DNA from 4 places in the Bounagaea algeriensis genome. Region 1 is predicted to be linked to each of the others. Evidence: riboswitches for the same ligand, from Rfam matches in the RefSeq annotation. Region 1 holds a riboswitch; each other region holds the start of a gene.
What was found. A riboswitch is a leader RNA that binds a small molecule or an ion and turns the genes downstream of it on or off. The one in region 1 is predicted to bind cobalamin.

Region 1 (5,497 bases):
GGCACGCCCGGCCACGTCGTCGCGTTCGGCCGCGATCGCGGCGGCGCGCCGGAACGCACGCACGCGGAACGTGGGCGCCTGTGCCCGTTCGAGCAAGAACGCGATTTCGCGCAGCGCCTGGTCCGGTTCCACGGTTCCTTGGTAGTCGGTGTCGACGACGTCCGCACGTCCGATCCGTGCTGCGGTGCGTCAACCGCCGAACCGGCGTCCGACCGCGGCGCGGCGTACCGTTCCGTTGAACCCGCCTGCCGCTGCGTTCCGTCCTGCGCAGCGCGGGCGGACGCGGCACAGTGCTGCGGCAGCGCCGCGGCCGGGGCGGGCGTGTTGCGGGAGGCCTGATGACGCAGGGCAAGATCGTGGTCGGTGTCGACGGTTCGGCCGAGTCGAAAGCCGCCCTGTCCTGGGCCATCGACCAGGCGTGCCGGACCCGCTCGCGGTTGGTCGCGCTGACCGCCTGGGACAGCCCGCCGATCTACGGCTGGGAGGCCGCGCCGACGCGGCAGAACCTGAACACCGACGCGGCTCGCGGACTGGCCGAGGTGATCGACGAGGTCACCGGCGGACGGCAACCGGTGGAGATCGAACGCGAAGTGGTCAACGGGCACCCGGCGAAGGCGCTGCTGGCCGCGGTCGCGGAGGGGGAACTGCTCGTGCTGGGCAACCGCGGCCGCGGGGCGTTCACCGCGGCGCTGCTCGGCTCGGTGACGCAGTACTGCGCGCACCACGCCCGCTGCCCGGTGGTCGTCGTCCGGGCGCCGCGCGACGCGGAATGACCGGTGGAGTTCAGCCGTCCTTGCAGCCGACTCCGCACCAGGCGAGGCGGCGCGCCGCGGTGGGGTCGTCGAGGGCGGCGTCGGGGCGCCAGTCGGGGATGAACGTGACGCCGGGATCGAGGACGGTGAAACCGTCGAACCAGCAGGCGATCTCGTCGTGATCGCGCACGAACAGGGGGTTGCTCGTGTCCCGGTAGGCATCGGCGAACTCGTCGACGGCACGGGCCTGTTCGGCGGGGGCTTCGTCGTTGGCGATGTGGGTGAGGGCCAACCAGGATCCCGACGGCAGGCAGGCGGAGTAGCGGCGGATGATCTCCGCGGGGTCGTCGTCCGGGGACACGAAGTGCAGCACGGCGATCATGAGCACGCAGATCGGCTTCTCGAAGTCGAGCACGTGCAGCGTGCGCGGGTCGTTGAGCACCGCCTCGGCATCGCGCAGGTCCTGGTTGACCACGGCGACTTCGTCGCGGGGATAACCGTGCTCGTCGAGCAGCAGGGTGCTGTAGTTGAAGGCGACGGACTCGTAGTCGTCGTAGACCACCCGCGCGTTCGGCACCTGTTCCCGGGCGATCTCGTGCACGTTGCCGACCGTGGGCACCCCGGAGCCGAGGTCGAGGAACTGGGTGATCCCGGCGCTGATCGCGTGCCGCACGACGCGGCGGACGAAGCCCCGGTTGAACCGGGCGACCGGCACCACGTTCGGCCACAGGTCCATCAGTTGGTGCGCCTTGCTGCGGTCGGCCTCGAAGTTGTGCGCCCCACCGAGGTAGTAGTCGTACAGCCGTGCGGCGTTGGGCGTGTTCTCGTCGCCGATCAGCGACGCCTTCTCCGCGTGTTGCATAGCGTCCTCCATCCGGCGCGCGGTGACGCACTGGCGGGTCAACGTGATCACGGTAGCGATCTCGAGCGACACCCGGCCAGGCCTGTCGGGAGCGGAGGCGTACGCGGCGGGGGTCCGCCCTTCTTGGCTGTTCGTGCCGAGCCCGGTTGAACGAGTTAATTTCATCCAGTACTGAAATAACCAATGTAATTAATGCATTTTCGGCGCTCCGCACCACCGCCGGGACGCCCAGCTGCCGAGCGACCGTCGACGAGGGCGTCCGCGAACAGGTTCAGCGCCCGCTACTCCGCCATCGAGCGTTGTCCACAGCGACCACACGGCGCACGTACCGCGGCAACGGCCCGCTTCCGTGGCACGCTGCGAGGACAATGGTGCTCCGGCACCACCGAGCGAGCAGGCGCGGAGGCGTCCATGGATCTCGACATGGTCGTGGAAATCCCCGAGGGATCGCGGAACAAGTACGAAATGGACCACACGAGCGGGCGCATCCGCCTGGACAGGACGCTGTTCACGGCCACGCAGTACCCGGCCGACTACGGCTACTTCCCGGAGACCGTGGCCGAGGACGGCGACCCGCTCGACGCGATGGTCCTGCTCGACAGCCCGACCTTCCCGGGGTGCGCGGTCCGCGTGCGTCCGATCGCGGTGTTCTGGATGCGCGACGAAGGCGGTCCCGACGCCAAGGTCCTCTGCGTTCCGGTGGACGATCCGCGCATGGAGGCGGTGCACGACCTGCCGGACGTCCCGCAGCACCGGCTCAACGCGATCAGCCACTTCTTCCACGTGTACAAGACGATCGAACCCCGCAAGAGCGGCGAAGCCCGCGGCTGGGAAGAACGGGTGGCCGCCGAAGCCGTCATCGCCGACGCGCAGCAGCGCGCCGGCCGAGGCGAACACCTCGCCGGCGCACCGGCGCCCCGCTACGGCGTCCTGCCCAGCTGACCGCCACCGGGCCCGGATGCGCTTCGCATCGGGTTCGATGGATCATGCGGTGTTGACTTCCTCCCCGCCCGCAATGCCGAAGCTTCCAGCAATTGGAGAGTTAGTGTCCGATACCGCCCGCTGGACCTACCTAATGGACCTCAACGGCGTGCTCATGCGCGACGAACAACGCGTCGTGCCCGGAGCGCAGGAGTTCCTCACCGCACTGCACCAGCACGAGCTGCCGTACCTGGTGTTCACCAACGACTCGGCCTGCACTCCCCGCGACCTGCGCGCCCGCCTGCTGACCTGCGGTTTGGACCTCCCCGAACACGCCATCTGGAGTTCGGCGCTGGCCACGGCCTCCTTCGTCGCCCAGCAGCGGCCCGGCGGCTCGGCCTACGTCGTCGGCGAACCGGGGCTGACGACGGCGCTGACCGAAGCCGGCTACGTGCTCACCGAGCACGACCCGGACTACGTCATCCTCGGCGAGACCCGCACGTACAGCTTCAGCGCGATCACCAAGGCCATCCGGCTCATCGAGAACGGTGCGCGGTTCCTCGCCACGAACCCGGACGAGCTGGGACGCGACCGGGAGGGATCGCTGCCGGCGACCGGTGCGGTCGCCGCGCTCGTCGAGCGCGTGACCGGGCAACCGCCGTACTACGTGGGCAAGCCCAACCCGCTCATGCTGCGTTTCGCGCTGCGCACGCTCGGGGCCAGCGCCGACCGCACCCTGCTGCTCGGTGACCGCATGGACACCGACATCCGCTCGGGCATGGAGGCGGGCATGCGCACGATCCTCGTGCTCTCCGGCCTCTCCGGGCAGGACACGGCGCGCCAGTACCCGTTCCAGCCGGACCGGACGATCGCTTCGGTGGCCGACATCGTCGACCACGTGCGCGAGCCGTTCGGCGGTTGACCCGGTCTCGTCGACCAGTCCCGTTGCCCCGGTCCTGTTGCCCCGGTCCTGTGGCGCGGATCTCGTCCCGCCCGGAGCCGTTGCGGAACTCCACGGCAAGCGGGGTGCGCCCGCTGCGCGGAGCCCGCTGTGCGGCCGCTGCGGGCGCAGCGGTCTTGTCACAGGCCGCCGAGCGGGTAAGGTCATGCGTGCTGGTGGTTCGCACTGCCGTGCCGGGGTTTCCGGCGGACGGGAGTGCGAGGCGAGAGGGAACCCGGTGCGATTCCGGGACTGCCCCGCAGCGGTGTGCGGGAACGAACGCCGTCCCCGGCCGATGGTCGGGTGGGCACTGGGCCGAGCGCCTGGGAAGCCGACGGCGCGTAGGAACCTCGGACGAACTCCGAGAACGCCCGCGAGTCCGAAGACCTGCCACCGGTACGCGCGTCACCACGACGCGCGTATGTCCGAGGTCTCGAGGGAGGACCCCGCGGACGATCGGCACCGGCGCGGTCCGTGTTTGCGACCCCGCGTGCCGATGGTCGGGCACATCCCCCATCGGACTTCGGCGTCCTGTGTCGTCGAACCGAGGAGAAGCGTTGACCAGCACCATCGGATCGACCGTCCTGGGCTATCCCCGGATCGGTCCGAACCGAGAACTCAAACGTGCCCTGGAGCGGTACTGGAACTCCCGCATCAGTGAGGCCGATCTGCGCGCGACCGCGCGGGACATCCGCGTCGGCGCCTGGCGCACGCTGGCCGATGCCGGACTGGCCTCCGTGCCGAGCAACACGTTCTCGTACTACGACCAGGTGCTCGACGCAGCGGTGACGTTCGGCGCCGTGCCGCACCGCTACACCGCGCTGGGCCTGGGCCCGCTCGACACGTACTTCGCCATGGCGCGCGGCGTCGAATCCACGCCGCCGCTGGAGATGACCAAGTGGTTCGACACGAACTACCACTACCTGGTCCCGGAGATCGGCCCGGACACGCGGTTCGCGCTGTCCGACACGGCCGTGGTGGACCAGTACCGCGAAGCTGCCGACGAGGGCGTGACCACCCGCCCGGTCGTCGTCGGGCCGGTGACTTTCCTGCTGCTGTCGAAACCGGCCGAGGACGCACCGGAAGGTTTCGCTCCGCTGGACACAGTGGATGATCTCGTCAGCGCCTACGCCGACCTGCTGGCCGAACTGCACCGCGCGGGTGTCCAGTGGGTGCAGCTCGACGAACCCGCGTTCGCCGGGGACCGCTCCGAGGCCGAGCTGCAGGCGCTGCGTTCGGCCTACGCCCGGCTCGGAGAGCTGCAGGAGCGGCCGAACCTGCTCGTTGCCGGATATTTCGGTGATCTCGGCCAAGCGCTGCCGATTCTGGCCGACAGCCCGGTGGAAGGCCTGGCGCTCGATCTCGTCTCCAGTCCCTCCACAGTGGAGGAGGTCCCGAAGCTGACCGGTTTGCGCGGCAAGTCGGTGGTCGCCGGACTGGTCGACGGGCGCAACATCTGGCGCACCGATCTCGACCGGGCGCTGGAGACCGCGGAGCGGCTGCGCGGATCCGCGGGCGAACTGGCGGTCGGGACCTCGTGCTCGCTGCTGCACGTGCCCTACGACGTCGATGCCGAGACCGAGCTGGATTCGCAGGTGCGCTCGTGGTTGGCCTTCGCCGAGCAGAAGCTCGGGGAAGTCGTCACGCTGCACCGCGCGCTGCACGAGGGGCGCGACAGCGTCTCCCGCGAGCTGGCCGAAGCGCGCTCCCGCGTGGACGACCGCGCACGCGCCGCCCGGGTGCACGACGAGCGGGTACGCGCCCGGGTCGCTGCGCTGAAGCCCGGCGACGCCCGCCGGGAGGAGTACGCGCAACGTCGGCAGGCCCAGCAGCAGGCGCTGCGGCTGCCGCCGTTGCCGACCACGACGATCGGTTCGTTCCCGCAGACCGGCGATGTGCGCAAGGCGCGGGCCGCGTTGACCGCCGGCAGCATCGATCGGGAGAGCTACCGGCAGCGGATGCGCGACGAGATCCGGAACGTGATCCAGTTGCAGGAGCAGCTCGGACTCGACGTCGTGGTGC
Region 2 (5,497 bases), 1.7 Mb from region 1:
ACGACTGCGCCTGGTCGAGCCACTTCTGCCGGCGCGCCGCGGCCTCCACCAGCCAGGAGCTGTCCACTTCGAACGCGTTCGCGTGCAGGTCCTTGAGGTCCGCGGGGATGCGGTCGATGGCCGAGACGGTGCCGTCGTGGTACTTCAGGTCGGCGACCATCGCCGCGTCCCACAGGCCGCGCCGCTTCAGATCGCGCACCAGGTACGGGTTGATGACGGTGAAATCGCCGGACATGTTGGACTTGACGAACAGGTTCGAGAACAGCGGCTCGATGGACTGGCCCACGCCGCAGATGTTCGAGATCGTCGCGGTCGGGGCGATGGCCAGCACGTTGGAGTTGCGCATGCCCGTGTCCCGCACGCGGCGGCGCAGCCCGTCCCAGTCCATGCGGGCGGAGTGGTCCAGCTCGGCGTGCTCGGGCTCGCGAGCCCGCTCGAGCAGGCCCAGCGAGTCGATCGGCAGGACGCCGCGACTCCACAGCGAACCGTCGAAGGAGGCGTACCGGCCGCGTTCGGCGGCCAACCGCACCGAGGCGGCGATCGCGTAGTAGCTGACCGCCTCGGTGCTCGTGTCGGCGAAATCGACCGCGTCGGCGGAGGCGAACGGGATGCTCTGCTCGAACAGGGCGTCCTGCAAACCCATGATGCCCAGCCCGACGGGGCGGTGGCGGAAGTTGGAGTCGCGGGCCTCGTCGAGCGTGTAGAAGTTGAGGTCGATGACGTTGTCCAGCATGCGCACCGCGGTGGTGACCGTGCTCTCCAGCCGCGCGTGGTCGAGGCCGCCGGAGCCGACGTGCGCCTGCAGGTTGACCGATCCGAGGTTGCACACGGCCACCTCGTCGGCACCGGTGTTCAGCGTGATCTCGGTGCACAGGTTGGAGGAATGCACCACGCCGGCGTGCTGCTGCGGTGAGCGCAGGTTGCACGGGTCCTTGAACGTCAGCCACGGGTGCCCGGTTTCGAACAGCGCGGTGAGCATCCGCCGCCACAGCTCCACCGCCCGCACCCGGCGGAACACGGCGATCTCGCCGCGGTCGGCGGCCGCCTCGGCGGCGCGGTAGCGCTCGGCGAAGTCGGTGCCGCAGGTCTCGTGCAGGTCGGGCACCTCGTCGGGGGAGAACAGCGTCCACTCGGCATCGGCTTCGACGCGGCGCATGAACTCGTCCGGGACCCAGTTCGCCGTGTTCATGTCGTGCGTGCGGCGCCGGTCGTCGCCGGTGTTCTTGCGCAGGTCGAGGAATTCCTCGATGTCGATGTGCCAGGTCTCCAGGTAGGCGCAGGCCGCGCCCTTGCGCTTGCCGCCCTGGTTGACCGCCACCGTGGTGTCGTTGGCGATCTTCAGGAACGGCACGACTCCCTGCGAGGTTCCGTTGGTGCCGCGGATGCGCGCGCCGAGCCCGCGCACGGGGGTCCAGTCGTTGCCGAGTCCGCCGGAGTACTTCGCCAGCATCGCGTTGCTGCGGTAGGACCGGAAGATCGACGCGAGGTCGTCGTCCACAGTGGTGAGAAAGCACGAGGACAGCTGCGGCCGCAGCGTGCCCGCGTTGAACAGCGTCGGCGTGGAGGTCATGAACGTGAACGTCGACAGCAGTTCGTAGAACTCGATCGCCCGCCGTTCGCGGTCGTCCTCGTGCAGCGCCAGCCCCATGGCCACGCGCATGAAGAACGCCTGCGGCAGCTCGAACCGCACCCCGTCGTCGTGCAGCAGGTAGCGGTCGTAGAGCGTCTGCAGGCCCAGGTGGGTGAACTGCAGGTCGCGTTCGCCGACGAGCGCGGAGGACAGCCGCTGCAGGTCGAACCGCTCCAGCGCGGGATCCAGCAGTCCGAGGTGGACGCCGTGGCGCACGTAGGCGGGGAAGTGGGAGCGGTAGTCGGTGCTCGGTTCGCCGGTGTCCGAGCCGGGTGCGACCGCGGCGACGTGCCGCAGCGCTTCGCCGCGCAGCGCGTGCAGCAGCAGCCGGGCGCAGACGTGCGCGTAGTTCGGTTCGGATTCGACGAGGGTGCGTGCGGCCATGATCTGCGCCTGCGCGAGTTCGTCGGCGCGCACACCGTCGTAGAGGTTGCGGCGGATCTCGGTCAGCACCGGCTCGGCGTGCACGTCGGCGAGCCCGCTGACCGCGTGCTGCACGAGGCGCACCACGCGGTCCCAGTCGAGCGGCCGCAGGCCGCCGTCGGGTTCGCGCACGTTCAGCTCCGGTGTGCGCGCGGATGCTGCCGGGGGCGCTTGGGTCACGACGCTCTCCTCTCGCGAGTCCGTCCGATCGGAAACCTCGCGAGCGGGGGTGGTGGACGCGGGCGCCGTGCGCCGCCGCGGTGTGCTCCGCGTGTCCGCGACCCGCCCTCGAGGCCCGGTGTGCGTGCGCGTTCTCCCGCGCACACCGGTGGCAGGTCTTCGGACTCGCGGGCTTCCGGCGCTCGGCCGGCCCTACTGGCCGTCGCTTCCCGGACGTGCGTCCAGTGCTGCACCACCTCGGGGGTGGTGACGGCGGTCGTTCCCGCTCACCGCTGCGGGGCAGTCCCGGATTCGCACCGGGTTCCCTCTCGCCTCACCGGGCCGTTTCCGGCCCCGTGAACCACCGGCACCGAGCACACTACATGTTGAGTTCTGAGATCTCACGCAGGCCCACATCGCGTGTCGGCACAGGTCTGATCGTCGCTGCTCGACGTCGAGCACCCGGAGCGAGAGCTTCCCCGGAGGTTCTGCTGCGCACCCACTTGCGTTTCTGGAGGTGCTTTCTCTCGATTCACCGCACCCACTGGTAGCGGTGCTCGGGCCGCCCCGCCGAGCCGTACCGCATCCGCAGCGCGGCCTGCCCGTCGGCGCACAGGTGCTCGAGGTAGCGCCGCGCGGTCACCCGCGCGATGCCGGCGCGTTCGGCGACCTCCACGGCCGAGAGGTCGGAGTCGGCCGCGCGCAGCGTCTCCGCCACGAGCTGCGCCGTTTCGGCCGTCAACCCCTTCGGCAGGCTCGTCCGCGTGCTCCGGCGGCGCACGCCGAACACGCGGTCCACGTCGCGCTGGGTGGCCTGGTCCACGCCCGCGAGCTTGTCGCGCACCGCGGCGAAACTGTCCAGCTGCTCCCGCAGCGCGGTCAGGTTGAACGGTTTGAGCAGGTAGTACATCGCTCCGCCGTGCAGCGCGGCGCGCACGTTGTCGATGTCGCGCAGCGCGGTGATCACGAGCACGTCCACGGGCGTGCCCGGGCCGGGGTCGTCCGGGGCGCGCAACCGCTGCAGCACGTCGATGCCCGACATGTCCGGCAGGTAGAGATCGAGCAGCACGAGATCGGGCTGGTGCTCGGCGACGGAGCGCAGCGCCTCGGCGCCGGTGTGGGCGACGCCGACGACCGTGAATCCCCGGACCGATTCGACGAACTCCCGGTGGTTGCGCGCCACCCGCGCGTCGTCGTCGACGATGAGCACCGACAGCACCGAATCCCACCTCCTGCTCGGTGTCCGAACGGGCGCTGCGCCCGGACGAGCGCTGCGCCTGGACGGGCACGGCGGGGCCGTCACCGGAACTGCGCGGACACGTGCCGCGGCCGGCGACGTTACCGGCGTGCTACCGCGAATCCTCCCGCACCGGCAGGTAGGCGCTGAACACGGTCTCCTCGGTGGCGTCCACGTCCACCGACCCGTGCCACCGCTGGGCGGCCTGCCGCACTAGCGCGAGCCCGAGCCCGCGGTGACCGGATCCGCCGTGCTCCTTGGTGCTCACCCCGGCGGTGAACACCTCCTCGGCGAGCGCGGGGTCGAACCCCGGACCCGAGTCGGTGACGCGGATCTCCAGCAGCGGCTCGCCGTCCCGGTGCAGCCGCACGAGCAGTTCCACCCACCCGGATCCGCCCACCGCTTCGAAGGCGTTGTCCACCAGGTTGCCCACGATCAGCAGCACGTCGTCGCGCAGTTGCGGCGGCAGCTCCCGCGGCACGTCGCTGAGCTCGGCGAGTTCGAACTCCACGCCCTGCTCGGAGGCCTGCGCCGACTTCGCCAGCACGAGCGCGGCCAGCGCGGTGTCGTGGACGCGTTCGGACACGGACGTGCTCGCCCGAGCCGTCGTGGCGGAGAGTTCGGACAGGTAGTCGCGGGCTTCGCCGACCGCGCCGAGGTCGAGCATGCCGGTGACGGTGTGGATGCGGTTGGCGAACTCGTGGGTCTGCGCGCGCAGCCCGTTGGCCATGGTGCGCACGCCGTCCAGCTCACCGCCGAGCCGCACGATCTCGGTGTGGTCGCGCAGCGTCACCAGTCGGCCCGTGCCCTGGCCGTCGATGCGCACCGGCCGGGGGTTGCACACGAGCAGCCGCCCGCCGACGGCGAGGAACACGTCCTCCCGGGTGTCGGCACCGCGCAGCACCTCGCGCAGCCGCTCGTCGAGCCCCAGCTCGTGCGGGGTGCGGCCGACGCAGTCCTGCGGCAGGCCGAGCATCTCGCGGGCGGAGTCGTTGGCCAGCAGCACTGCACCGTCCGCGCCGACGGCGAGCACGCCCTCGGTGATGGCGTAGAGCAGGGCTTCGCGGCTCTCCAGCAGTTCGGTGATCTCGGCCGGTTCGAGTCCGTGCGTCTTCGCGCGGATCCGGCGGGAGATCCACAGCGCACCGCCCGCGCCGAGGACGAGGGCGAGCAGCAGCGTCGTGCCGATGACGGGCAGCGCGTTCGACGCGGCCAGCGTGACCCGCGAGGACAGCACGCCGACGGAGACGTAGCCGACGACCTCGCCGGCCTCGCGCACCGGCACCCGGGCGCGCAGGGTGAGCCCGGCCGGGCCCCATTCCACGCCCGTCCACGTGTTGCCGGCCAGCACCGGCGCCGGGTCGGTGTGCGGGCGGCCGCCGATGGCGCGCGGGTCGGGGTGCGAGTGCCGGATGCCCTCGGCGTCGACGATGACGACGTAGCGGAAGTCGGAGGCGCGGCGGATCGTCTCGGCCAGCGAGGCGATCTCGCCGCGGTGCTGCGGATCGGCGAGGTAGTCGCGCACTTCGGGCAGCGCAGCCACCGACTGCGCCATGGTCAGCGCGCGCTCGGTGTATTCGGTTCGCACGTCGCGGTATTCGCGGAGTGTCCACAGTGTTCCCGCGGTGGCGAGCGTGACGATCAGCAGCACCGTGTTCGCGAGGAGCAGGTAGCGGGTCAGCGAAAGCCGCGCACGGCCGCGAACGCGCTCCGTCATGTGTTCACCACCTTCCGTGGCAAGGCTTTCCGCGAGACCAATACGACCATTACTTACCCAATGCACACAAAACTCGTGATCCGGGACACGTGCGTTCCAGGATGTCGCAATCGCCGCGCACCGGGAAGCCGCACGGGCTCCGGAGCCGCGAGTTCCCGAACGACGTACGCAGGAGAGGCCAACATGCTCAGCATCATCGGCTTCGCGATCATCGCGTCGATAGCGACGCTGCTGATCCTCGGCCGAATAGCCCCGGTCGTCGGCATGACCGTGATCCCAACGGTGGGCGCCTTCTTGGCGGGTTTCAGCCCGAGCGACATCGGCACGTTCT
Region 3 (5,497 bases), 1.1 Mb from region 1:
GCGACCCGCGCGGTGCTGCCTTCCTGCGCCGCGGACCCGCCGGCCGGTGCGATGCGCCCGTCGAAGAGCCCCATCACGCCTTCGATGACGGACAGCTCGGCGTCCGCGGAGCCGTGGCGGAACAGCGGGGCGACGCGCTGCTCACCGACCAGGACGGGATCGAGGTTGCGGCCCGGCCGCCCGCAGGCCAACCGGTGGTAGCCGGGGTCGATGTAGTCGGGTCCGATCTTGAACGGCGCGACCTGCGTACCGCGCTGCCGCAGCGCAGCGAGAAGCCCGGTGGCCACCGTCGTCTTGCCGTGACCGGACGCGGGGGCGGCGATCACGACGCGTGCGTCGTTCACCACTCGATGCCCTTCTGCCCCTTCTGCCCGGCGTCCATCGGGTGCTTGACCTTGTCGGTGCGCATGACCAGATCGGCGGCGTCGAGGAGTTCCTGCGGCGCGTTGCGACCGGTGATCACGACGTGCTGGTACCCGGGACGCGTGCGCAGTGCCTCGACGACGCGCTGCACGTCCACCCAGCCCCAGTGCAGCGGGTAGGTGAACTCGTCGAGCACGTAGACGGTGTGCTGCTGCGCCTGCAGGCGCCGCTCGATCTCCTCCCAGCCTTCGAGCGCGGCGGCCGCGTGGTCCTCGCTGGTGGACTTCTTGCGCGCCCACGACCAGCCTTCGCCCATCTTGTGCCACTCGACGGGGCCGCCCTCACCCGTCTCCTCGTGCGTGCGCCCGAGCGCGCGGAAGGCGCTCTCCTCGCCGACGCGCCACTTCGCGGACTTCACGAACTGGAACACGCCGATCGACCAGCCTTGGTTCCAGCCGCGCAGCGCGAGGCCGAAGGCGGCCGTGGACTTCCCCTTCATTTCGCCCGTGTGCACCATGACCAGCGGGCGGTTGCGTCGTTGGCGCGTGGTGAGCCCGTCGTCGGGCACTGCTGTTGGTTGTCCCTGCGGCATAGTCAGACCCTAACCAACCTCCCCGTGCACGCCGATGCGTGCAGGAGGAGGCTCACTTCTTCCGAGGAACCGGGTGGCCGGAGCGCCCGTTCGCGCACCGCGGTCAGCCCGGTGGGATTGCAGCGGAACCAGTTGCCGCTCGCGCACTTCCGGAAGGCACCAGGTGGAGCGCGGTTCCGCGTGAAGAAGGCCCCCACGCTCAACCGGCCTGGGGGTCACCGGGAGCGCAGGGGCACTTCAGTGGGTCCACCCCTGGGGGTCAGGTGGACGATGATCACTGTAGCAACTGCGCGGCATTTCCCAAAATGCGATTAGTGTTCACGTCTTACGCGCTCATGCTGCGCGCCGAGCTGCCCCCGCCGGCTGCTGCGCCGCACGCACCACGCCGGCCACCGCGTCGGCCGACAGCTCCTCCAACCGCAACGCGGAAGCACCGAGCGCGGTGGCCACCTGACCGGCCAGTCCGAGCCGCACCACCCCTCGCTCGCAGTCCACGACCACACCGGCCACCCCCTGCTCGGCGAGCGCGCCGGCAGCGCGCACCGCATCGGCGTTCGCCTGCCGCGTCCGCTCCCGCGAACCGCTCGGAGCATTCGCCGCGTTCGCCGGGACCGTCGCCTTGCCGTCGGTGAGCAGCACCAGCAGCGGCCGGCGCTGCGGATCGCGCACCCGCTCGGTCTCCACGACCCTTCGGGTGCGCAACAGCCCGTCGGCCAGCGGTGTGCGACCGCCGGTGCGCAATTCGCGCATCCGCGCCGCCGCAACGTCCACTGAGGACGTCGGCGGCAGCACGACCTCGGCCGACTCCCCGCGGAAGGAGATCACACCGACCTTGTCCCGGCGCTGGTAAGCATCCCGCAGCAGCGACAGCACCGCACCGCTGACCGCGGACATCCGCTCCCGCGCGGCCATCGAACCGGACGCGTCCACGGCGAACAGGACGAGATTGCCCTCCCGCCCCTCGCGCACCGTGTGGCGCACGTCCTCGCCGCGCACGACCAGACCGGGGCCGTTGCACCCCCGTGCTCGCTGATGCGGAGCAGCGGCGACCACAGTGGACGGAAGGTGGATGCCGTGCCCCTCGTGGGCCGAGGCGCGCACTCCCCGCCCGGTGCGTGACCGGGCGCGGCTGCGCCTGCCGGGCGCTCCCTCGCCCATGCCGGGAACTTCCAGCAGCCGCGCGCGGAACTCGGAGCCGGGATCCGGCGCGCGGCGTTCCTTCGGCGCCGGCGAGGAACCGTCCGAGTCCTCGGGCCCCTCCCCCTCCGACTGCGAGGACGTCGAGGTCTGCTGTTCCTCCGGTGCAGGCGCACCGCCCCCGGGGCCGTCGTCCTCGGGCCCGCCATCATCGGGGCCGCCATCATCGGGGCCGCCATCATCAGGACCGCCGTCATCGGGACCGTCCGGTTCCGGCCCACTGCCACCCGGACCGCCCGGGTCGCCGCCGTCACCACCACCGCCGTCGTCGTCCGAACCGCCGTGCTGGTCGTCCTCGGGATCGTCCGCGTGCTGCGCGGCGTCGTCGAGGGCCTGCTGCAGCTGATCGTCGTCCACGCCCGGCTCGTCGAACGGATCGCGGCGCCGCCGGTGCGGCAGCACGAGTTTGGCCGCCGTCTCCACGTCGGCGGCGGCCACGGCGTCCGCTCCGCGCCACGCCGCGTGCGCCACCGCGGTACGCGCCAGCACGAGGTCAGCGCGCATGCCGTCCACTTCGAACGACGCGCACAACGCCGCGATGCGGCGCAGTTCCGCATCGGGCAGGGCGACCTTGGCGACCTGGTCGCGCGCCCGCGCGATGCGCTCGGCCAGCTCGGCCTCCTCCGCCGCCCATCGGGCGGCGAACGTCTCCGGGTCCTCCTCGAAGGCCAGGCGGCGACGCATCACCTCGGAGCGGGTCCCGACCTCGCGGTCGGCGCTGACCTCCACCGCCAACCCGAACCGGTCGAGCAGCTGCGGACGGAGCTCCCCCTCCTCCGGGTTCATCGTCCCGACCAGGACGAACGAGGCCGCGTGCGAGACGGACACGCTCTCCCGCTCGATGTGGGCGCGGCCCATGCCCGCCGCGTCCAGCAGGACGTCCACGAGGTGGTCGTGCAGCAGGTTGACCTCGTCCACGTAGAGCACGCCCCGGTGCGCCGCGGCCAGCAGGCCGGGCTGGTAGGCGCGCACGCCCTCGGACAGCGCCCGCTCCACGTCCAGCGACCCGAGCAGGCGGTCCTCGGTGGCACCGACGGGCAGCTCCACCAGACGCGCCGCGCGGTGCTCGGACTCGGCGGAGGTGTGCGGACCGTCCGGGCACTGCGCGTCGGGTTGCGCGGGTGAGCAGGCGAAGCGGCATTCGGGCAGCACGTCCAGCGTCGGCAGCAGCGAGGCCAGCGCCCGCACCACGGTCGACTTCGCCGTGCCCTTCTCCCCGCGCACCAGCACACCGCCGATGCGCGGGTGCACCGCGTTCAGCAGCAGCGCCAGCCGCAGGTCGTCGTGCCCGACGACGGCGGAAAACGGAAAGCGCGGGCTCGTGCGCGACGCCTGCGGCGAGGCGGTCATAGTTGAGGTCTTCCTTCCTCCGGTCTCGGACGCCCGGGGTTTCGGGGCGAGGGGCGGCAGTGTCCTGACTCCCGGATCCTCGCGTCCCTCCGGCCTTCCCGGGGCGGCTCGCAGCCGCTGCCCGGTGGCCCGCGCGGGAGGTCCGCTCCCCGGTCACAGTGGCGCCGGCCGTGCCGGATTCGCACCGGCTTGCCTGGCCGCACCCTCGTGGAACCGTTCCATGCAGGTCCGCCAACATCCTGGCAGAGGGCGATCACGGGTCCAACACAGCGGGAACGATCGGAGAGAAGTCCCACGGTGGACGGGACCGTTCGGGCGTCCGCTTCACTCGGCCAGACGCATGTCGACGTGCGGAATACCGTCCTCGTCGTGCACCGGCCCGCTCTCGGCGAAGCCGAAGGAGCGGTAGAAGCCGGCCTTGTCCACTTGCGCGGACAGCACGGCCGGACTGCGCCTCGTCTCGGCGAGCGCTGCGAGCATCAGTTTGCGCGCCAGCCCCATGCCCCGCGCATCGGCCTTGGTGCACACCCGGCCGATGCGGTACGTGCCGTCGGGTTCCTCCAGCAGTCGGAGGTAGCCGAGGACGAAACCGTCCGCGGAGTCGATCCAGAAGTGCCGCGTGGTCTCCTCGAGGTCGCGGTCGTCCAGCTCGCGGTACGGGCAGTTCTGCTCCACGACGAACACGTCAACCCGCAGACGCAGCATGCGGTAGAAATCGGCCGCGTCCAGATCGGCGGTGTACGCCCGATGGACAGCAGTCGCGAGCGGCTGAAGTATCACCTGTTCGTGGATACCACAACAGCGTCCGCCCGATTCACCGGCCCTGCGGCGCGGATTGGACGTTTCACCGCGCGCAACACGGCACAGCTGACCCGCGAGCAGCGGCACGTATCCGAGGTGCGGGTGCACACGCCGGGCGTGCCCTGGCGGCCGCACCCGTGGCCGCAGGAGACGCGCCCGTTGACCACGCAGGGCCCACCGGGACCGCCGGTGCAGGAATCCACACCACCCCGGTGTGCTCCCGCGCCGCGCACGAACCGGCCGGAACGAGGCACAACTCACACCATGTTCGGAAGAAATCCCGTTATGATGGAGCAAGCGCGGAAATTTTCCTCTTTTCTGGCGCGTTGAGCACATGGATGTGCGCACTGGGGGACTTCCATCGAACGGGGCGGCACCGACTCTCCCCGACCCGCGCCGGCCAGCCGTCGGCAGATCGAACCTGATCGCGTGAGGAGGAAGACGTGTTCGTGGATCTCAGCACGGTGCCCGCGTTCCTGATCGCCAGCCTCGTCGTGATCCTCACCCCCGGGGTGGACACGTTCCTCCTGCTGCGCACCTCGTTGCACCAGGGACGCGGCGCCGGTATGCGCGCCCTGCTCGGCATCCACAGCGCCAGCGCGACGCAGATGGCCGTGGTGATCTCCGGACTCGGCGCGCTCATCACGCAGCAACCCGCGGTGCTGTCCACGTTGAAGTGGATCGGCGCGGCCTACCTGCTCTACCTGGCCGCCAGCATCCTGCGCGGGCTCTGGCTGACGCGGCGGGAAGCCCGCAGCGGAGTGCCCGCACGGCACACCGAGACGGCGAAACCGTTCATCCGCGGCTTCCTCAGCAACATCACCAATCCGAAGATGCTGCTGTTCAGCCTGGCCTTCCTGCCGCAGTTCGTCGGCGCCGCCACCTCGCCCGCGGCGCAGCTCGTCACGCTGGGCGTGCTGTTCCTCGCCCTGGCCGCCGTTTGGGAGCTCACGATCGTCCTCGGCGCTGGTCACATCGCCGACCGGCTGCGCAGCCCCCGGATCGGCCGAACCCTCGACCTGGTCAGCGCCACCGCTTTCGTCACGATCTCGATCGGCCTGGTGACGGGCTGAGGCGGCGGACCTCAGGCGGCGAGCACAGCGGAAGCACGGCGCTGCCCCGCACGCTCGTCTCCGCACGCGCTCGTCCCCACCCGCTGCGCGGCGGCTCGAGAAACCGTTCCCGCGCCGCCGC
Region 4 (5,497 bases), 2.2 Mb from region 1:
GCGTTCGTCGCCGTGCCGCTGCACGTCCTCGCGGGTGTGCGTGCGCACGAAGTTCTGCTCGTCCGGCTCGTCGAGCGCGGCGACCATCCGCACCGCGTCGTCGAGCATCTCCACCACGTGCGGGAACGCGTCGCGGAAGAAACCGCTGATCCGCACCGTCACGTCCACGCGCGGGCGGCCCAGCTCCGCCAGCGGGACCACTTCCAGCCCGTTGACCCGCCGCGACTGCTCGTCCCAGGTGGGGCGCACGCCCATCAGCGCGAGCACCTCGGCGATGTCGTCGCCGGCCGTGCGCATGGCCGAGGTGCCCCACACCGACAGCCCGACCGAGGTCGGCCACTCGCCGTTGTCGCCGCGGTAGCGCTCCAGCAGCGAGTCGGCCATGGCCCAGCCGGTTTCCCAGGCCAGCCGGCTCGGCACGGCCTTCGGGTCGACCGCGTAGAAGTTGCGGCCGGTCGGCAGCACGTTGATGAGCCCGCGCAGCGGGGACCCGCTCGGGCCGGCGGGCACGAAACCGCCGTCGAGGGCGTGCAGCGTGGCGGTGACCTCGTCGGTGGTGGACTCCAGCCGCGGGACGACCTCCTGCGCGGCGAACTCCAGCACCTGCCGCACCGGCTCCGGGTCGGCCGCGGCGTCGAGCCCCTCGGCGCAGACCTCGGCGGCCGCGCCCGCGGCCCAGCCGCGCTGCTCCATGGCCTGCACCAGCGCGTGCGCCCGCGTCTCGGTCTCGTCGGTGTCGCCGCGCGAGGCCGAGCCGTCTTCGGCCATGCCCAGCGCCTCCCGCAGACCGGGCAGCGCCTCCTGCTGCCCGCCCCACATCTGGCGGGCCCGCAGCATCGCCAGCACCAGGTTCACGCGGGCCTCACCGGTCGGCGGCTCGCCGAACACGTGCAGCCCGTCGCGGATCTGGGCGTCCTTGACCTCGCAGAGCCAGCCGTCGACCTGCAGCAGGAAGTCGTCGAACTCCGCGTCGTGCGGGCGTTCCTCGATGCCGAGGTCGTGGTCGAGCTGAGCGGCCTGGATGAGCGTCCAGATCTGGCTGCGGCTGGCCTCCAGCTTGGCCGGGTCCATCGCGGCGATGTTGGCGTGCTCGTCGAGCAGCTGCTCCAGCCGCGCGATGTCGCCGTAGCTCTCGGCGCGGGCCATCGGCGGCACCAGGTGGTCCACCAGCGTGGCGTGCACCCGGCGCTTGGCCTGGGTGCCCTCGCCCGGGTCGTTGACCAGGAACGGGTAGATCAGCGGCACGTCGCCCAGCGCTGCGTCCGGGGCGCAGGACGCCGAGAGCCCGGCCGACTTGCCGGGCAGCCACTCCAGGTTGCCGTGCTTGCCCAGGTGCACCATCGCGTGCGCGCCGAAGTCCTCGGCCAGCCAGCGGTAGGCGGCCAGGTAGTGGTGGCTCGGCGGCAGGTCCGGGTCGTGGTAGATGGCGATGGGGTTCTCGCCGAAGCCGCGCGGCGGCTGCACCATGAGCACGACGTTGCCGGCGCGCAGCGCGGCCAGCACGATCTCGCCCTCGGAGCTTTGCGAGTGGTCGACGAACTGCTCGCCCGGAGGCGGGCCCCAGTGCTGCTCGACCGCGTCGCGCAGCTCCTGCGGCAGCGTCGCGAACCACTCGCGGTAGCGGCTGGCGGGCACCCGCACCGGGTTGCCGGACAGCTGCTGTTCGGTGAGCCACTCCGGGTCCTGGCCGCCGGCGGCGATCAGCGCGTGGATGAGCGCGTCGCCGTCCTGCTCGGCCACGCCCGGCAGCGCGTCCTCGCCCTGCTCGGGGCCGACGTCGTAGCCGCGCTCGCGCAGCTGTTGCAGCAGCCGCACCGCGCTGGCCGGGGTGTCCAGGCCGACCGCGTTGCCGACGCGGGAGTGCTTGGTCGGGTAGGCCGACAGCATCAGCGCGACCCGCCGCTGCTCGGCGGGGGTGTGGCGCAGCCGCGCGTGGCCCACCGCGATGCCGGCGACGCGGGCCGCGCGCTCGGCGTCGGGAACGTAGACCGGCAGCCCCTCCGAGTCGTTCTCCTTGAACGAGAACGGCACGGTGATCAGCCGTCCGTCGAACTCGGGCACCGCCACCTGGGTCGCCGCGTCCATCGGGGACAGACCGTCGTCGTTGGCCTCCCACTGGGCGCGGCTGCTGGTCAGGCACAGGCCCTGCAGGATCGGCACGTCCAGTTCGGCGAGTTTGCCGATGTCCCAGGCCTCGTCGTCGCCGCCGGCGGAGGCGGTCGCCGGGCGCGAGCCGCCGGCGGCCAGCATCGTCACGACCAGCGCGTCCGCGCCCTCGAGCGTCTCCAGCAGCTCGGGGGAGGGACTGCGCAGCGAGCCGGAGAACAGCGGTTCGGGCCGGCCGCCGGCGTCCTCGATCGCCGAGCACAGGGTTTCGACGAAGTGCGTGTTGCCCGCCATGTGGTGGGCGCGGTAGTAGAGCACCGCCACGACGGGGCCGTCCGACGGGCCGCCTCCGCGCTGCGGCGCGCGCTCCAACCTGCCCCAGTCGGGCGCGGGCGCGGGCGGGGCGAAGCCGTGGCCGGTCAGCAGCAGCGTGTCGCTGAGGAAGTTGTGCAGCTGCGTCAGGTTCTCCGGGCCGCCGTGGGCCAGGTAGGAGTGCGCCTCGGCGCAGACGCCGCCGGGCACGGTCGAGTGCTCCATGAGCTCGGCGTCGGGCTGCTGCTCACCGCCGAGCACCACCACCGGGCGGGTGCCGGCCAGCAGCTGGTCCAGGCCCTCCTCCCAGGCGCGGCGTCCGCCGAGGATGCGCACGACGACGAGGTCGACGCCCTGCAGCAGCTCGTCGAGCTCGGCGCCGGCGTTGATCCGGGCCGGGTTGGCGAGCCGGTAGTCGGCGCTGCTGGAGCGGGCGCTGAGCAGGTCCGTGTCCGATGTGGACAGCAGCAGGATCACGCGGACCTCCTCCCCACGTGAGCCGTCACGTCGGGGAGGGCGGGCGCCAGGGCAGGCGCTGCCGCGGCGAATCGCATCAGTTGCACCTCTCTCGGGGTCCTCGCCCCGGGTTTGGCCGGTGGGACGGCAGGGTGAGTGTCTGGCTCCCGGGCGAGCCCTGGTGACGCGCCCGCCGGAGCCGTAGTCTGCAGCGGGAGGGGCTCGTCCGGTGACAGTGGCGGGACCGCGCCGGACTCGCACCGGCTTCCTCCGCCTGCCTCCGTTACGGGGTGACCCTACCGACAGTTCGCGCTGTGGCAAAAACCAGCCGACTACGATTCATGCGCATGTCCTCATCCGCCCACCGCTCCCGATCGCGCGCCGACGCCTGCCCCGGCGCGCTGCAGCCGCACCGCGCTGCCGACGGCGGTCTGGTCCGGATCCGCGTGCCCGGCGGGCTGCTCGACGCCCGCCAGTTCGCGGCGTTGTCGCAGCTCGCGGCCGATCTCGGAGCCGGATTCGTGGACCTGACCTCGCGCGGCAACGTGCAGCTGCGCGGGCTGGCCGACGACGCGGTACCGGAGCTGACCGCGCGGCTGCGTGAGCACGGGATGCTGCCGTCGGCCGAGCACGAGGGAGTGCGCAACATCATCGCCTCGCCGCTGAGCGGATGCGACGGGTCGGGCGTGGTCGATGTCACGGGGCTGGTCGGCGAGCTGGACCGCGGGCTCCGCGCCGACCCGGAGCTGGCCGGGCTGTCCGGCCGGTTCCTGTTCGTGCTCGACGACGGCCGCGGCGACGTGGCCGGCCTCGGCGGGGACGTGGCCGCGCTGCCGGTTTCCGAGCGTTCCGCGGCGGTGCTGCTCGCCGGTGCGGACAGCGGCCTGCGCGTTGCCGTCGACGCGGCGGCCGAGGCCCTGCTCGCGGTCGCGCGGGCGTTCCTCGCGGAGCGCGCGCGGCGCGGCTCGGCCGCGTGGCGGCTCGCCGAGCTCACCGAGGCCGTTCCCGCGATCACCGAGCGCGTGCGGGCGGAGTGCGCCGCCGGCTCCGGTGACCCCGTCGCAACCCCGCCGCCGCGGCAGCACGGACCGGTCGGCGTCGTCGGCGGTGGTGCGCACGGGTGTGCGACGCTCGCCGCCGCGGCACCGCTCGGACGCCTCGCCGGTGAGCAGCTCGACGCGGTCGCCGCCGCCACTTCGGGGAACGTCCGCCTCACGCCGTGGCGCGGGGTCGTGCTGCCGCACCTCGCCGAGCCGGGCACCGCCATGTCTACATTGGACGAAGCGGGGCTGGTGGTGGACGAGACCTCGCCCTGGAACGGCGTCACCGCATGCGCGGGCAAACCGGGATGTGCCAAGTCCTGGACCGACGTGCGCGGCGACGCGCGCCGCGCGCTGCCGCTGCTGCCCGCGGGCGCGGCGGTGCACTTCGCGGGGTGCTCGCGCCGCTGCGGGCGGCCGCGCGGGGAGGTGGTCGACGTCGTGGCCGGCCCGGAGGGCTACGAGGTGACCGGCCCGGAGGGCTCCGGGGCGACCGATCCGGAGGGTTCCGGGGGGTCCGGGGGCACCAATGACGACGACCGGGACGGCGCGGCCGGCCCCGGCACGACGGCCGCGATCGCGGCGCTGCGGAGGAAATCGTGAACGAGTACGTCCGAGACGGGGCGGAGATCTACCGCCGCTCCTTCGCCACGATCCGGGCGGAGGCCGACCTGTCCCGGATGCCGGAGGATCTCGCGCGGGTCGCCGTCCGGATGATCCACACCTGCGGCATGGTCGACCTCGTCGACGACCTCGCCTGGTCACCGGGCGTCGTCACCGCCGCGCGGGCGGCGCTGCAGGACGGCGCCCCCGTCCTCTGCGACGCGAAGATGGTCGCCGCGGGCGTGACCCGACGGCGGCTGCCGGCCGACAACCGCGTGCTGTGCGCGCTGGCGGAACCGGACGTCGCGGAGCTGGCCGCGCAGCTGGGCACCACGCGCACCGCGGCCGCCATGGAGCACTGGCGCGAGCACCTCGACGGAGCGGTGGTCGCCATCGGGAACGCCCCCACCGCGCTGTTCCGCCTGCTGGAGCTGGTCGCCGAAGGCGCCGGCAGGCCGGCCGCGGTGCTGGGCGTACCGGTCGGATTCGTCGGCGCCGTCGAGTCGAAGCAGGCCCTGGCCGAGAGCCCGCAGGAACTGGAGCACCTGGTGGTGCGCGGGCGCCGGGGCGGCAGCGCGCTCACGGCGGCGGCGATCAACGCGATTGCGAGCGAAGAAGATTGAGCAACCCGGCAAGCAGCGAACGAGCCACCGGCCGGCTGCGGGGCGTGGGGCTCGGCCCCGGCGACCCGGAACTGATCACGGTCAAGGCCGCCCGCATCCTCGGCGAGGCCGACGTCGTCGCCTACCACAGCGCCCGCCACGGCCGCAGCGTCGCGTACGCGCTGGCCTCCTCCCACCTGCGCGGCGACCAGGTCGAGGAGCCGCTGATCTACCCGGTGACCACCGAGACCACCGACCACCCGGGCGGCTACCAGGGAGCGATCGACGAGTTCTACGCCGACTGCGCCGAGCGGCTGGCGGCGCACCTGGACGCGGGCCGGGACGTCGTGGTGCTCGCCGAGGGCGACCCGCTGTTCT

Region 2: another riboswitch for cobalamin. It lies ahead of ACVGV2_RS03165 (ribonucleoside-diphosphate reductase subunit alpha); the one in region 1 lies ahead of metE (5-methyltetrahydropteroyltriglutamate--homocysteine S-methyltransferase).
Region 3: another riboswitch for cobalamin. It lies ahead of ACVGV2_RS15760 (magnesium chelatase subunit D family protein); the one in region 1 lies ahead of metE (5-methyltetrahydropteroyltriglutamate--homocysteine S-methyltransferase).
Region 4: another riboswitch for cobalamin. It lies ahead of cobN (cobaltochelatase subunit CobN); the one in region 1 lies ahead of metE (5-methyltetrahydropteroyltriglutamate--homocysteine S-methyltransferase).

The regions. Positions count from the first base shown of each region.
Region 1 covers NZ_CM137102.1:2,345,432-2,350,928, forward strand. Annotated here, with positions in the region: gene ACVGV2_RS10640 (PHP domain-containing protein) at 1-132, opposite strand, end outside; gene ACVGV2_RS10645 (universal stress protein) at 339-773, shown strand; gene ACVGV2_RS10650 (SAM-dependent methyltransferase) at 784-1,614, opposite strand; gene ACVGV2_RS10655 (inorganic diphosphatase) at 2,026-2,556, shown strand; gene ACVGV2_RS10660 (HAD-IIA family hydrolase) at 2,630-3,457, shown strand; cobalamin riboswitch at 3,657-3,884, shown strand; gene metE (5-methyltetrahydropteroyltriglutamate--homocysteine S-methyltransferase) at 4,033-5,497, shown strand, end outside.
Region 2 covers NZ_CM137102.1:691,342-696,838, forward strand. Annotated here, with positions in the region: gene ACVGV2_RS03165 (ribonucleoside-diphosphate reductase subunit alpha) at 1-2,233, opposite strand, end outside; cobalamin riboswitch at 2,367-2,593, opposite strand; gene ACVGV2_RS03170 (response regulator) at 2,745-3,431, opposite strand; gene ACVGV2_RS03175 (ATP-binding protein) at 3,562-5,166, opposite strand; gene ACVGV2_RS03180 (CitMHS family transporter) at 5,350-5,497, shown strand, end outside.
Region 3 covers NZ_CM137102.1:3,459,489-3,464,985, forward strand. Annotated here, with positions in the region: gene ACVGV2_RS15750 (cobyrinate a,c-diamide synthase) at 1-347, opposite strand, end outside; gene cobO (cob(I)yrinic acid a,c-diamide adenosyltransferase) at 341-955, opposite strand; gene ACVGV2_RS15760 (magnesium chelatase subunit D family protein) at 1,289-3,502, opposite strand; cobalamin riboswitch at 3,563-3,693, opposite strand; gene ACVGV2_RS15765 (GNAT family N-acetyltransferase) at 3,827-4,282, opposite strand; gene ACVGV2_RS15770 (LysE family translocator) at 4,747-5,376, shown strand.
Region 4 covers NZ_CM137102.1:189,828-195,324, forward strand. Annotated here, with positions in the region: gene cobN (cobaltochelatase subunit CobN) at 1-2,895, opposite strand, end outside; cobalamin riboswitch at 3,014-3,183, opposite strand; gene cobG (precorrin-3B synthase) at 3,222-4,517, shown strand; gene ACVGV2_RS00890 (precorrin-8X methylmutase) at 4,514-5,140, shown strand; gene ACVGV2_RS00895 (precorrin-2 C(20)-methyltransferase) at 5,137-5,497, shown strand, end outside.